3 regions of the Paenibacillus sp. VTT E-133280 genome follow, and region 3 is predicted to be linked to each of the others. Evidence: riboswitches for the same ligand, from Rfam matches in the RefSeq annotation. Region 3 holds a riboswitch; each other region holds the start of a gene.
The links. A riboswitch is a leader RNA that binds a small molecule or an ion and turns the genes downstream of it on or off. The one in region 3 is predicted to bind thiamine pyrophosphate.

Region 1 (5,044 bases), on a different contig from region 3:
AGGAGGTGTGAAGACATTGCCTGTCCTCTCTACAAGCACAATCATTAATTTACCTGTCGACGGTACCCGTCCAATAGATCAAGTTGTGATCGAAGTAGTTAACAATGGATCAGCTGGAGCGGCTTGTTATTTAACGGGTTTAGCCAATAGTGCAAGTCCTCAGACAGTCTTTATTGAAGAATTATTTGAGCTGCAATATCGGGAAACGTTAAGTAAGACCTACCCTATTGTAGAGGATTTATTTCAATTTAATTTTGTGTATTCACAGGAGCAATTAAAGATTCAGGTTTTTCTTGTGGATGTGAACGGTGTCTGGACGGCTGTTAATCTGGATGTGTTTCAAGTAAGCCGTATAACCTCGGAAATACGTGATAACGTATCGGTTACATCGACTGACTTCGCAGCGATCAGCTTTATGAGGAGTCCTGCCTTTACTATTCCACAAGGACTTGCGGCTGAAATTAGACCGGCTGCTTTAGATATTCTATCCAAGAGACCTGTGCGTTATATGGTCGTTGCAGGTGGAACTCTGGATGGGACATTTGAAAATTTCCCTACACCAACTACGGATATTCCTGTCACGGACACAGCACTGCTTGTCAATTACACCTGCACTACGGTCACGGGTGGAAAGGTGATTATGCAAGGTACAGGATCAGGGATCTCTGGTGCGTATGCGAATTTGGCCGTTAACTTGCTTAACGAGCGGCTCTCTTACGAGCTTCAGGATGAGCCGGTTACTTTGGTAGTTAACTCACTCTCAGGTGATGATGATCTCGCCGTCACTTTTAAGATGTCCGAGCAATGGTGAGCGTTCTACACTTAGATACCGCGATAGGGATACCCAAGGAACGAAAATCATATTGTAAAAAGTTTACTTATGATATAAGTTATAGGAAGTTGAATCGCAATAAACGGGTGCTTGATGAAGTCAGGCTGAGATAGCGGCCTTATGCCGCTGACCGTCAATCTGATCTGGGTAATGCCAGCGTAGAGACGTTATTGTCGAGCATCCTTTTTTTTGATGCCATGCGCAAGCCTACCCATTAATGGGTAGGCTTTTTAAAATTACTCACATCATGCGAGCAACGAATCCAAGAACCTAGAAGGGAAGTTGTTGAAGCATGGAACAAGCTAAGCAAGGACAAAGGCAAGGACAACAAGACAAAGGGACGAGGTCACGGGGATTGAAGCTGACTGATATGCTGGTAACCATCGTGATCGCGGTCGTATTCGGAATTATCTATAAAATCTGGGGACCGATGTACGACGTGGTCAAACCGCTGGGTACCCATGCGGAGCAAACGATATACGGCATGTGGTTCATTGCCGGGACGTTCGCGTTTCTCATCATCCGCAAGCCGGGAGTGGCGCTTCTGGCTGAGCTTGCGGCGGCTTCCGTTAGTGCGCTATTGGGCAGTGAATGGGGGCTTTCGACCTTGTATTACGGCGCGTTGCAGGGATTGGGCGCGGAGTTAGTCTTCGCGATTTTCCTCTATCGCAACGCGAACGTCTGGGTCACGTCGCTGGCCGCGCTCGCGGCGGCGGCGGGTTCGTTGGTGCTGGATTTCGGCTACGGTTACATTGAATCGTTGTCCGCTTGGAACTATACGCTGCTGATCGGACTGAGGGGACTCGGAAGTATCGTCATCGCCGGTATCTTCGCCTTCGGACTGTCCAAAGCGCTTGAGCTCACAGGCGTAACCAAAGTGTTGAGACCGGCGTCCAAGGCGGACTATGACGCATTGACACGACTATGACGCCTGGAGTCTCCATAGCTGCGAGAGTTAAGAACCTAAAGCTTAAGTTTGCCGGAGAGGACTCCTTGTTGTTCAAGGGCATTTCCCTTTCTTTCCACCAGGGGGAGAAGACGCTGCTGCTCGGCCCGAGCGGATGCGGGAAGTCGACGCTGCTGCAGGTGTTGAGCGGTTTGATTCCCGGTTCGATCGAAGTTCCGATGATCGCTGAAGAGACATTTGTTCCCGAGCGATGGGGATACGTATTCCAAGATCCGGATACGCAGTTCTGTATGCCATATGTGGACGAGGAGATGGCTTTCGTTCTCGAGAACATGCGCGTCCCCCGCGAAGAAATGGCAGGTCTGATCCGCCTTTATCTCGCTCAAGTCGGCTTGAATATTCCTGATATCCATATCGCAATCCAATCGTTATCGCAAGGGATGAAACAGCGATTAGCCATAGCTTCCGTTCTGGCTATGGAGCCAGAAGTGATTTTCCTGGACGAACCGACAGCGCTGTTGGATAGCGAGGGTACGGAGCTGGTATGGTCTGCGATCAGAAGCCTGTCCGAAGGCATTACCTTGATCGTCATTGAACATAAGATCGAAGGCGTAATCGACTTTTTCGATCGGATCGTCGTGTTATCCCGTGAAGGAGTAGTTATCGCTGACGGATCGCCGACGGAAATCTTTTCAGCTAAAAGGAGAGAGCTACAAGAATACGGAATTTGGTATCCGGGCGTCTGGGAGGACTATATCGAGAATAAATCCCGGAGGTCAGACTGCATTACTCGTTATTCAAACGCAAACGATCGGGAAGATGTCTATCTGGAAATGGACAGGTTTCGCGGGAAACGAGGGAACAGGGCGGTCATCGAAGTAGGGAGGGCAATCGTCACCCCTGGTCAATGGATCGGGATCATCGGCCATAACGGAGCGGGTAAGAGCTCCTTGCTGCTCTCGATCATGCGACTGATTAAGACCGAAGGGATATGCAAGATAGCAGGCCGGGAAGCGGAGCATGTTGCGCAAGCGGCCGAGCATATCGCATTCGTTTTTCAAAACCCCGAATTTCAATTTGTAACACATTCGGTACGGGAAGAGATCGAGTATTCGTTGTTGCTGGATGGAGTTCATTGCGAAATTCGGCGTGCGAAGGCGTATAAGCTAATGGAAGAACTTTATTTAGAGGACGTTGCCTCGCGGCATCCGTATCAGCTGTCGATGGGGCAGAAGAGACGATTAAGCGTCGCGACGGCGATCGTAAAAGGGCAACACATATTGCTGCTAGACGAGCCGACCTTTGGGCTGGACGCACGGAATACGTTCTCTTTGCTCGAGAAGCTTGAGCGGCTGCTTTCGGCGGGAGCCTCGATTATTATGGTCACGCATGATGCGCGGATCGTAGAAAATTTCTGCACAGCGTCATGGAGAATCGAAGACGGGAGACTTACTGATGTTATTGACCTTTCCCCACCGGGAAACCTGGCTACACCGCGTCAATCCTACGCTTAAGATCGTTCTGTTCTCTCTCTGGTTCGCGGCAATTATTCTCATCCACGACTTTAACGTCATGGTGAACGTAGCCATCGGCTCGATGCTGCTGCTTCCGTGGTCCGGGCACCCATTGCGCAGATTGCTGTTATACACCTCCCCTTTCTTGCTGATGTTCGTGTCTACATCTACGGGGATGATGTTCTTCGGCAAGGGAGAGACGGAGTAGGTCCGATGGGGATTAGTGAACATTACGGAAGAAAGCTTCTACAGAGGGCTGCATCTGGGGTTCAGGGCACTGAGCATGGCGTCGGTCGGGCTTCTGTTCGGTCTGACGACGAGGCCGGTAAACCTCTTCTACTCCTTAATGCAGCAGGGGAGATTACCGGCTAAGTATGCTTACAGCTTCTTGGCCGCGATGCGGCTGGTGCCTATTCTCGCAGAAGAATTCCAGACCTTGCACCACGCATTGAAAGTCAGGGGAATACGCAAACGAGGGAGGATATTTAACTTCTACCAGCTGTTGCAACGATACGCGATCCCTTTGCTTGCCCAAAGCATACGACGCGCCCATAGAATCGCGGTGGCTATGGAGGCGAAGCGGTTTTCCGGGCAGGCCAAGAGAACTTATTATTATGTTATTGGCTTTACGTACCGCGACGTCCTATTCACCGCATATGCGGTCGGCGTATTCTGGTTGGCATTCCTGGCCGGAATCGAATGGCCTTACGCGGACATTACCGATGTTCGTTAAGCCGTAAAGGATGACATGCACAGATTCGTTGGTGGTTAGAGAATGATTCTGATCTTATGCCATCGTTCAGTAACAAAAAAAGCAGAAACTCGGATATAAAGAGTTTCTGCCTTTTTATTGGATTAAACAAATCTTTCGCTACACTATCCAGCATCTTCTTGAGTATCTGAAAGCGGCAGGATTAGTCTGTTAAGCCTCGCCGCAATGTAAATAGGTCTGTCAAAGCCTCAGTAGACAGCTCGGTAATCCAGCCTTCGGAGCTGGAGATGACATTATCGCTTAGCTGCTGCTTACTCTCCAGCATCTCATCAATTTTTTCTTCGAGCGTCCCGAGGGCGATGAATTTATGCACCTGTACATCGCGCGTCTGGCCCATCCGATAGGCGCGGTCCGTCGCCTGGTTCTCAACGGCCGGATTCCACCAGCGATCGAAGTGGAATACGTGGTTGGCTGCGGTTAGATTCAGACCGACACCTCCAGCTTTAAGTGAAAGGATGAACACATTCGGCTGATCAGTCGGTGGTGCATCTGGACGACTGGATCTTTCGTCCACAGAAGGTATAGGCGTCTGGAATCGCTCAATCATTCGGTCACGCGCCTGTTTGGAGGTACTGCCGTTCAAATAAAGGACGGGCTCTCCCAGCTCCTGCTGTAGAACAGCCTGAAGCATTTTTCCCATCCCGACATATTGCGTAAAAATGAGACAGCGCTCATCCTCTGCACGAAGTTCCTTCACCATATCCAGCAGTCTTTCAAGTTTAGAGGAACGGTTAATGAGTGGACTGGTATCCAGTTTATTGTCCGAATCGGTTTCAGGGAGGGCCTCCTTGGTCAGAAGCATCGGGTGATCACATAGCTGCTTAAGTCCGGTCAAAGCCCCAAGAATGGCGCCCTTACGCTCAATACCTTCCAACTTCTGCATACGTTCGAGCAGTCCGTTTACGGTCTGGTCATAGAGCGCAGCTTGTTCAGCTGTGAGATGAACGTAGGTCTTCATCTCATTTTTATCTGGAAGATCGAGTTGGATGTTAGGATCCTTCTTCTTACGGCGTAGCATG
Region 2 (5,044 bases), on a different contig from region 3:
AATCTGTTTACCTGTGAGGTCTTTGGGACTATGAATGTCTCCAGTCTGAGGTACCATTAAATGATTAAGCGGATGTCTCACAATCGCAGCAATCGAACGTACTGGAATGTTCTCACTGCGTGCCATTAGCACCTGAGGCTGATAACTAAGCGCTAAATCGATTTGATTCGCTGCTACAAGTTTCAGTGCGTCATTGCTGTCTGCGGGCATTTGGATCTCTACGTCCAGACCTTCCTCTTGGAAATAACCATTCTGCTCAGCTGCATATAAAAAAGAGTGAACGGCATTGGGATACCAATCGAGCATAATCGTCAGCTTGTGCGTTTGTTTAATTTCGTTATTAGATGAATTAGCAGGAGTATTGCTTACATTGGATGCTTTTCCGCAGCTGGTGAAGATTAGGACTGAACATATGAGAAATACGGGAATAAGCCATTTTCTTTGGAAATTCAAATCATTCATTGTTTAGATCCTCTTTTCTTTAAAAATAATGGTTCGAGCAGAGCTATCATTAGAAACAACACTATACCAAGCGCGGATAACAGAAATACAGCGGCGAACATTTCGGCACTTTGCAAATTTCCGGCCATCCTTCGGCTAAAGTAACCGAGTCCTTTGCTGCCGCCGAGCCATTCGCCGATGGTCGCTCCAATCACGGAGTACACAATGGATAGCTTTAGTCCTGAGAAAAAGGAGGGCAGCGCCAGCGGGATTTGGGTTTTAACGAGCAGTTGCCAGCGGTTGGCGCCAAATGTTAACAATAAGTCTTTGTAGGCTTGACCACTTGTACGAAGTCCGTCATATGTACTCACAACGACTGGAAAAAAAGCAGTTAGAAACACAACAGCCACTTTGCTCCATAGCGTATACCCGAACCACATAATAAAAATGGGGGATAGCGCGATTAACGGAATCGTCTGACTGATAATAAGGAACGGATAGATGGCCTTTTCAAGGGGACGAAACAAGTACATTCCGGTGCCCAGCAGTGCACCACAAATAACTGAGAGAACAAAGCCTACCCATATTTCCTGCAATGTGGCCAATAAATGCGGTCTGAGTAATTGCCTGTGTTCGATCAATGCGATGCCTATTGAAGAAGGTGCAGGTAGGATAAAGGCTGGAATCAAGTGAAGACGAACAGCTGACTCCCAGATCACAAGAATGAACAACAGCAGTAGAATGAAGGGAACGTAATTGTTTACATATTTTTTAAAAGGTATGGGCTGCATACAGTCTCCGCTCCAACTCTTCCCGTAACGCTATAAACCGGGGTTCATAGTTCATCTTGTAATGTCTTGGCCTCGGTAAATCAACGACAATCTCCTGGATTTCGCTATGGATTCCTCCAGACAATAAATAAATCCGATCGCTTAGTAATAGCGCTTCCTCTAGATCATGGGTGATGAGCATCACTGTTTGACCCAGCTCATCCCAAAGCTCCAATAGCCAACGGTGTATCTCACGTTTGGTCATAGCATCGAGCGCTCCAAACGGCTCATCTAGCAGCATAAGACCGGTCCCGCCACCAGCTACAAGCGTTCGTAGAAATGCGACTCGCTGTTTCATGCCACCCGACAGCTCATGGGGATATGCCCTCTCTACATCGGCTAAACCGAAACGTGAAAGCATTTCTTGAATGCGAGAGATCGTCTGTTGTTTGCTAAACGTTGGTTTAATCTCCCAGGGCAAAAGACAGTTGTCGAGCACGGTTCTCCAAGGCAACAGCAAATCCTGCTGAGGCATGTAAGCGATCTGACCTAAGCGAGTAGAGGATGACGGGTTCGAATGAATTATTATTTGCCCGTGAGTGGGTTCGAGCAAGCCTGCTATAGTTTTGAAAAGCGTGCTTTTTCCGCATCCGCTAGCCCCAATGACCGAGACAAACTCTCCTCTGCTGATATCTAAGGATAGATCTGCAAATACAGGGGGGTGTTCAGATTCCGGAAAAGAGTAGGTTAAGCCTTGAATGGATAGGATTGTCGTGATGATCGAACCTCCTAAACGTTTTGTGATGGATAAACTTCTTGTATGCTTAAGTTTTGTGATTGATTGTAAACAAATAAAGACCCATTCATTTCCGAAGGGAAATAAATGGGTCAAAAAGTTCATTCTGCATAGGAACACTAAAATGCATGGGATGAAAATTCTGCTCCACTTCCCTCCGCTGGTATGATCCAGATCAGGTTCCAAGGGTCCGGAGCTTGAAGCTCCGTCTCAGTCGGCCGACTCCCCTAGTGAAATAACAGGTCCATATTTAATTTGTTTATAAATATACCATATCTTTCTGAGATGTAAAGAGAGGATCTTGTGAAGGATTATTCTAAGAATGGGTAATATAAGGGTAGAGATTTACCTAATATTACAATTCCGATGTATATAATCGGAAAAAATCATTGACGGTATACAGCGGCCAGTGTAGTATACAATTTACCGGATGAATTCCGGGTAAAGAGAGGGGAATTAATTATGAAAAAACTAAGTTTAACTATTCTATTGGCGTTAACCGTGGTGTTTGTAGCGGCCTGCGGCAATAATTCGAATACCGGTACGTCTAAGAATTCTTCAGCTGGAACGAATGCTGGAAATACAGCCACTGCACAAAACAGTCTGGAAGCTGTTAAAGCTAGCGGCAAATTGCGTATAGGAACAGAAGGGACCTATGCACCCTTTACTTATCATGACGCTTCGGGCAAACTGACCGGCTTTGATGTAGAAATTGCTGAGGAAGTAGCGAAGCGTCTCGGTGTTGAACCAGAGTTTTTTGAGACACAGTGGGACGGTATTTTTGCTGGGATGGATGCCAAGCGGTTTGATGTTATTTTTAACGAAGTATCCATTAATGAAGATCGTAAAGTGAAATATGATTTCTCCGAACCGTATATCGTATCTAAAGCGGTATTGATAGTGAGTGAAAACAATGAGGATATCAAAACCTTTGCAGATCTTAAGGGGAAAAAAGCCGGACAATCTCTGACCAGTAACCTGTCTGATATCGCCCGTGAGAACGGGGCTGAAATTGTAGCTACAGATGGCTTCAATCAAGCGATGGACCTATTGACCTCAGGCCGTATTGATGCGACTGTAAATGATGGTTTGTCTTATCTAGACCTGAAAAAGCAAAAGCCTGATGTAAAAATTAAAGTAGTAGATGAGATTCCAGACGGTTCACAAAGCGCAGCTGTTTTCTTAAAAGGCAACGAAGAGTTGGTAAAAGCAGTTAGTGATGCAATTGTTGAAATGAAGAGCGATGGCACGTACTTAAAGATTTCTGAGAAATACTTTGGTGCTGACGTTTCAAAATAATTCAAGGGTTCAGAAGCTAACCAGCTTGGAGCCAAAAAAGGATGTCTAAAAATGGATGACCGCAAAATACAAATTTTCTTAGATTCACTGCTACCCCTGCTAAAAGCTGGGGTGGCTTTTACCATTCCATTGGCATTGATATCATTTGCACTGGGAATGATCTTAGCGATATTGACAGCACTGGCTCGTCTCTCCCCGTGGATACTTCCGAAGCTAATCGCCCGCTTTTATGTATGGGTCATTCGTGGAACCCCATTGTTAGTACAACTGTTTATTATTTTTTATGGTTTGCCGGCAGTGGGAATTGTGCTCGACCCTTTCATAGCCGCGACCATTGGATTTACGCTTAGTGTAGGGGCTTATTCATCGGAAATCATCCGTGCGGCTATTCTGTCGATACATAAAGGTCAGTGGGAAGCGGCTTTCTCCGTTGGGATGACTCGTACCCAGGCACTGCGCCGCATTATTCTGCCACAAGCTGCCCGTGTTTCTGTACCGCCGTTATCGAATTCCTTTATTAGCTTAGTCAAAGACACTTCATTGGCAGCAATCATTACCTATACGGAGATGTTTAGAACTGCGCAGCAGGTAGCTTCTACAACGTATGAGCCTCTGCTGGTGTATACGGAAGCCGGATTATTCTACTTATTGTTCTGCTCTGTGTTGTCAGCACTGCAAAACTACTTGGAGAAACGACTGAGTCGTTACTCTGCGAGCTAAAGGGGGAGACAATTATGATTGAAATACTTAATTTGCATAAATCCTTCGGTGAGCTGCAGGTATTAAAGGGCATTGATCTGGAAATGGAGCATGGCAAGGTGCTGGTCATTATTGGCCCATCGGGTTCAGGCAAAACAACGCTTTTACGCTGCTTTAATCTGCTTGAAGTCCCTGATCAAGGAAGCTTATCGCTCAGTGATATTAAAATTAATTTCACGGATAACAAGAAAATCCCCCAGAAGTCCATTTTGGCGTTACGTCAAAAAACAGGGATGGTCTTTCAGTCCTATAATCTTTTTCCGCATATGACGGCACTAGGCAATGTAATGGAGGGGCAGGTGACGGTCCAGAAGCGATCCAAGGACGAAGCACGCGAACGTGCCCTTAAGTTATTAACTAAAGTTGGCTTGGCGGACAAAGCGGATGCTTATCCGCATCAACTGTCAGGTGGTCAGCAGCAACGGGTAGCTATCGCTCGTGCCATGGCAGTAGATCCAGAGGTGCTGTTGTTCGATGAGCCAACCTCTGCGCTTGATCCTGAGTTGGTGGGGGAAGTGCTTAAGGTTATAAAACAGTTAGCGGCAGAGGGGATGACCATGGTGATAGTGACCCATGAGATGAAATTTGCTGCTGATGTGGCTGACCGGATCATTCTGATGGATGGAGGCCATATTCTAGAGCAAGGGACTCCGCAAGAAGTTCTTGAGCATCCGCAGCATCCTCGTGCGCTGCAATTTCTGAACAGAATTAGTGGAGAAGAGATATAGAAGAAGATTAAGTCGCAAAAAAGAGCAGTTCAGGAACATTCCTGGACTGCTTTTTCGTGTGTTCAATCAGATCAGTTGAATGCCGCTTATCGGTTAGGATTTCAGACCGGTCTTCAGGAATTCCAAAGCATTATAGAGCATAATCGCAGCTTCGGAGCGAGTGATTTCACTTTTCGGATTAAACTTCCCATTGGCGTCTAAACTATTGATCTTGTATTTAAGCGAACGTTGAATGCTGCCTTGGTAAGAAG
Region 3 (5,044 bases):
TGGGCTTCGTAATCCAAGCGGATACCATCGAAGCATTGGCGAAAGAAATCGGTGTTCCAGCCGATAAGCTAAAAGCGACACTTGATACTTGGAACAGCGCAGTAAAGAACAAGAACGATGCTGAATTCGGCAGAACAACAGGGATGGACAACGATTTGTCCGTTGGTCCTTACTACGCTATTAAGATCGCCCCAGGGATTCACTACACCATGGGCGGCGTGAAGATCAATACGAATACAGAGGTATTAAATAAAGACGGCGCTGCTATTCCTGGCCTGTATGCGGCTGGTGAAGTTACAGGTGGATTGCATGGTCAAAACCGGATCGGCGGTAACTCTGTAGCAGAAATCATTATTTTCGGCCGTCAAGCAGGGATTAAATCTGCTGAGTTTGTACAAGCACAATAAGATTTAACTGCTAATCTGGATCAAACAAAGAACCGCTTGGGCTAATTGAAGCCCGGGCGGTTTTTTGTTTGATCTCACGTTAAAAGTGAGTGGAGTGACCTCTATTCAAAAAGCTACTTCCCGCTCTTAGCCTGTTCTTCGCGCATCCACTGTGACAGCTGGCGTTTGAGCTTAAGGAATTCCGGGGAATCCGTAATCTCATCGCGGCGTGGCCGTGGAAATGGCACGTCAACAGTATGTAGGATGGAGCCGGGGCGGCCCGAGAATACATAAATACGATTCGAGAGCAGCAACGCTTCTTCGATGTTGTGGGTGATGAACAGCACAGAGCGGCGATTCTCCTCCCACAGTTCGAGCAGCCAACGCTGCATTTCACTGCGAGTTAGGGCATCCAATGCGCTGAAAGGCTCATCGAGCAGCATCAACTCCTGCGGAGCTAGCAATGCTCTGAGAAAAGCCGCACGCTGCTGCATCCCCCCAGACAGCATATGCGGGTAAGCCTGTTCAAACCCGCTCAAGCCAACCTTTTCGAGCCACTGGCGCGCTTCTTCACGAGCTCCATCCTGCAGAGCACCTTTGATTTCCCCGGCGAGCAGCACATTATCCTCAATCGTACGCCAAGGGAAAAGCGCGGGCTGCTGCGGCATATAACTGATTTCACCACGTTGACCTGTAACGACCTTGCCGTTCATGAGGATCGTTCCTGCATCAGGCTTCACTAGTCCGCCGATCATATGGAATAAGGTGCTTTTTCCGCAGCCGGAAGGACCGACGATCGAAACGAACTCTTGCTGCTCTACCTTAAGAGAGACGTTGTTCAGCACGTTCGTCTCGCGGCGGCGATGGGTGAAGGACTTGGAGATGCCGCTTACTTCTAGAGCAGGTGGTGCAGTATGAGCTTCAGGAGAGCTTATGATTTCAGTTGTTCTTTGCCCTATTTGCGTCGCTTGAGACATACAGGCATCTTCCTTTCTATGAGTTACGGCGCGGTTTCCAGCGAACTAACCATTTTTCGAGCAAGGCGATAATCGCAAAAAGTACAAGACTAAGGAGCACAATAATAACAATAGCGACAAACATCCGATCCGTACGGTAAGCCGATTTTTGCAGGAGCATATAGTAGCCAATCCCTTTATCCGCGCCAATCCATTCAGCGACCACGGCTCCCATAACCGCATAGGTAGCTGATATTTTCACACCGGAAAATAGTGCCGGTATAGAAGACGGAAGCTCCAGCTTGGTGAAGATTTGCCACTTGCTTGCGCCCGCCATTTTCATATAATTCATCATGACCTGATCACTTTGAGACAAGCCGCCCATTGCAGCGACAGCTACCGGGAAGAAGCATACCAGTGTAATCAGTACGATTTTGGGCAAAAGACCAAAGCCAAACCAGATGATAAGCAGTGGTCCGAGTGCGATAGAGGGAACATTTTGACTCAGAATAATTAGTGGATAAAAAGCGCGTCTAGCCCAAGGCAAAAGATGCAAAAGTAGAGCGACGATCAGGCCTACACCTGTACCAATAGGAAAACCGATTAATGTGAGTCGGAGCGTAGCCATCGTATGAGCCCAGAGACCAGAAGCATTACTGGTGGATTCGCGGGCAATATCAGCAGGACTCGGCAGAATCCAGGATTCGATATGGAATAGAGAAACAGATAACTGCCATACGGTTAAAAAGAAGACGACCGCCACAAGGGGCGGCCATATTAGCTTCCAGGTCGATCTCACGGCCGATATTTCTCCGTCAATTTATCCATGCTGATTCCGTTAGGGTTATGAGCAATTTTGATCTGTGAGATCACGCTTGGACTACCAGCTTCGATCAGCGCCTCCTGCATTTGACGAACAACCTCAAGCAGCTCGCTAAGTTCACCTTCCATCGTGGTTTCCAGCGGGTTCACCTGATGTTTAACGCCGGATTTTTGAATAACTTCAATTGCTTTATCGACGTATGGGATGGAATCCTCATTGTTTGGAGTCTTAGGAATTACTTGAATGCTGAGCAATGTGTTAGCCACAATAATCAATCCTCTCAATTTGTATAGGTAAGTTCAAAAAGCCAACTATGATAACGAAGTGATACAGGGAGCGGATTCGACATCGAATCTTGAACGAACTTGGGAAGTCCGGTCTACTCCGCCGGTAAAAAATCATTCGTGAATGCACTAGCTGCATCCAGCGGTTTGTCCAGCAGCTTCAAATCATACATCCAGTCGCCGTAATTCTGCCAGACCTCGGTTTTTTGCTCTCCCCAGCGGGGGGCGTCGTCTTTATATTTCGGGCTAAGCCATTTTTGGCTGGCTAGGACAAGCTCGGCATCAAGGTCAGGCACAGCTTTGGATAATGTAGCGGCAGCCTCTTCTGGATGATCAATCGCATATTGATAACCCTTCGATGTGGCTTTCAGGAAAGCCTTCACCAAATCTGGATTCTCAGAAATCTGCTTCTCGCTCGTGGTCAGCACAGGGGTGTAATAATCGAGCTGAGGCGCATAATCCTTCAAGTACAGCATATCCAGAGGCTCTCCACGCAGTTCGGCTTCAATACCGGTCCAAGCGTAGAAGATCCAAGCGAAATCAATGTCACGTTTGACTGCGGTAAAATAGTCAGCTTCACCAATACTAATTAGCTTCACCTTTTTCACATCGCCACCAACAGGGTCCATGATCGCCTTCATGGCTGCTTCCTCGGCGGGAGAGCCCCAGCCTCCGTAAGTTTTACCCTCAAAATCTTTTGGCGATTTAATATTGCGATCCACTGGAGCGGCGAATCCCGACGTATTATGTTGAATAATGGCTGCAATCGAGACAAGGGGAACGCCTTGTAGACGAGCTAGAGTCAATCCTTCCTGAGCGCTGATCCCAAAAGCAGCTTCCCCAGAAGTAACCATGGTATCGGAGCCTGCTGCGCCAGGTTGAACGATTTCTACATCCAGACCTTCTTCCGCGTAATAACCAAGATCCTTGGCTACGTAAAGACCGGTATGATTCGTATTCGGTGTCCAGTCCAGTGCAACCTTAACTTTGGTAAGCTCTTTTGGAGCATTTGATCCGGTCGCTGCATTCGATTTCGCAGCAGTCCCTTTGTTTCCGGCTGTATTCCCGTTGTTGCTGCCGCATCCGGCAATCGCAAGAATGAGCATACAGATGAGGCTAAGCATGAGTGCTTTTTTGACATGCATGTCTTCTTCTCTCCTTTAAGGTTGCCAGATCCCGTCATCCAACATGAACCATAAAGTGTAGTATGTACATTTCTTCTACATCTTTTGTGATCTACACAAAAAAAGCGCCCCGAGTGATCGGGACGCTGGCTTGGCGCAAGGTTAGTGAAGGTCACAGGGACCAAAACCAATTGGCAATTCCTACGCTGGCATTATCCAGATCAGGTATAAGGGTCAGTATCTTGTGGGATACAATCTCAGCCGGCCAATTCCAGCACCCCTGGTTCTATGAAGTTAACGGGTATTTCCACTTGAAATATAAGAAAGTTTAGGTTTTGCACCTATGCTTTATAGCTTATATTTCTTGCATACGCTGTATTATAGACGGCTGTTCTCGGAATGTCTAGTAGCATGATCCTAAATTTTTCAAATCTCTTAGTCCGTTTTCATTCATCCAGATCTTTATGTTTCTTGCGATGACGCCGCTTAAGCTCAGTAACCAGAGCACCTAGTGTAAGGACAACACTGATCATTATCCCGCTCATTATCACGAAGAGAGCAAGAAACTCAAAGGGGGAATAGCTAACCATTTTACTCCACTGAATCTTTCCATCCAGATCGTCAATGACTTGATTCATGCCATAAATCCCACTTACCACCGTAAATACAGTGAGGATCATCAGCAGATTATCCCGGCGCTTCGACTGGAATTTATCTTGATACTGAAACAGGTCAGTCAAGGTTTCTTTTACTTCCTCGAATAGAGCGTCGTTCCCGTATACTTTACGCAGCTGAAGAAAAATCTCCCGTCCTTGCGACTGTGAGATTAGCTCTAAGAAATAAAACTTTGCCGAGAATTTATTAATCGAGTAGATTAAATTATCGATCTCATCATAATCGTGGTTTATGCGTAGTCGGGAATGCATATTTGCCAGCTTTAGCAGAACGATTTTGTGGAAAATATTGAGTAGAAATCCGTAATAGTATTGCCCGTACATCTGGTCGGCCAGGCTAATGGCGATCTTTGGTTCAGCTCGGGTAAGGCAGCAAAAGGTCTGCTCATTCATCATATAATACGTGTCTGGGCCCCATCGATTATAGGAATGCTCATGACAATAATTCGCAATATACGCTGGATCGCTGGCACTGGCATAGGGCTTGCCGTTCAGATCAATTCCATCAAGCTGAGAGGCGCGATAGCGGATATTTACACTAATCTCATCAGAATCTCCTTCATTCTGAAAGCCATAAAAGGCTTGCACCTGCATTCTTTCATCTACGAAAAAGGGAAGGGTTTCGAAATAAGCCCCATTGATATCCGAGTGATCCAGAAAAGGCTCCAGTCCATCCACCAGATTTCGGAAGACAAAATCCTCTACCATCTCATAGGTCTGTTCTCCGCAATGGATATAGGTGTAATCATCCTGTGCGAAGGTATTCTCAAGCGTCCGGAAGCGGTCCGCGAATTCCA

Region 1: it holds a riboswitch for thiamine pyrophosphate, as region 3 does, so the genes downstream of both, CA600_RS29510 (ECF transporter S component) here and CA600_RS07925 (ABC transporter substrate-binding protein) in region 3, are expected to answer to the same signal.
Region 2: it holds a riboswitch for thiamine pyrophosphate, as region 3 does, so the genes downstream of both, CA600_RS01680 (ABC transporter ATP-binding protein) here and CA600_RS07925 (ABC transporter substrate-binding protein) in region 3, are expected to answer to the same signal.

The regions. Positions count from the first base shown of each region.
Region 1 is NZ_NFUX01000118.1:6,039-11,082, reverse strand. Features, by position in the region: gene CA600_RS29515 (hypothetical protein) at 17-811, shown strand; TPP riboswitch at 905-1,016, shown strand; gene CA600_RS29510 (ECF transporter S component) at 1,125-1,760, shown strand; gene CA600_RS29505 (ABC transporter ATP-binding protein) at 1,757-3,253, shown strand; partial or broken gene CA600_RS29500 (energy-coupling factor transporter transmembrane component T family protein) at 3,195-3,986, shown strand; gene CA600_RS29495 (DEAD/DEAH box helicase) at 4,168-5,044, opposite strand, start outside.
Region 2 is NZ_NFUX01000002.1:138,562-143,605, forward strand. Features, by position in the region: gene CA600_RS01670 (ABC transporter substrate-binding protein) at 1-462, opposite strand, end outside; gene CA600_RS01675 (ABC transporter permease) at 459-1,232, opposite strand; gene CA600_RS01680 (ABC transporter ATP-binding protein) at 1,213-2,103, opposite strand; TPP riboswitch at 2,143-2,246, opposite strand; gene CA600_RS01685 (amino acid ABC transporter substrate-binding protein) at 2,470-3,306, shown strand; gene CA600_RS01690 (amino acid ABC transporter permease) at 3,358-4,026, shown strand; gene CA600_RS01695 (amino acid ABC transporter ATP-binding protein) at 4,041-4,793, shown strand; gene CA600_RS01700 (S-layer homology domain-containing protein) at 4,887-5,044, opposite strand, start outside.
Region 3 is NZ_NFUX01000012.1:90,269-95,312, forward strand. Features, by position in the region: gene CA600_RS07905 (flavocytochrome c) at 1-407, shown strand, start outside; gene CA600_RS07910 (ABC transporter ATP-binding protein) at 521-1,363, opposite strand; gene CA600_RS07915 (ABC transporter permease) at 1,380-2,141, opposite strand; gene CA600_RS07920 (thiamine-binding protein) at 2,138-2,431, opposite strand; gene CA600_RS07925 (ABC transporter substrate-binding protein) at 2,545-3,594, opposite strand; TPP riboswitch at 3,755-3,865, opposite strand; gene CA600_RS07930 (hypothetical protein) at 4,020-5,044, opposite strand, start outside.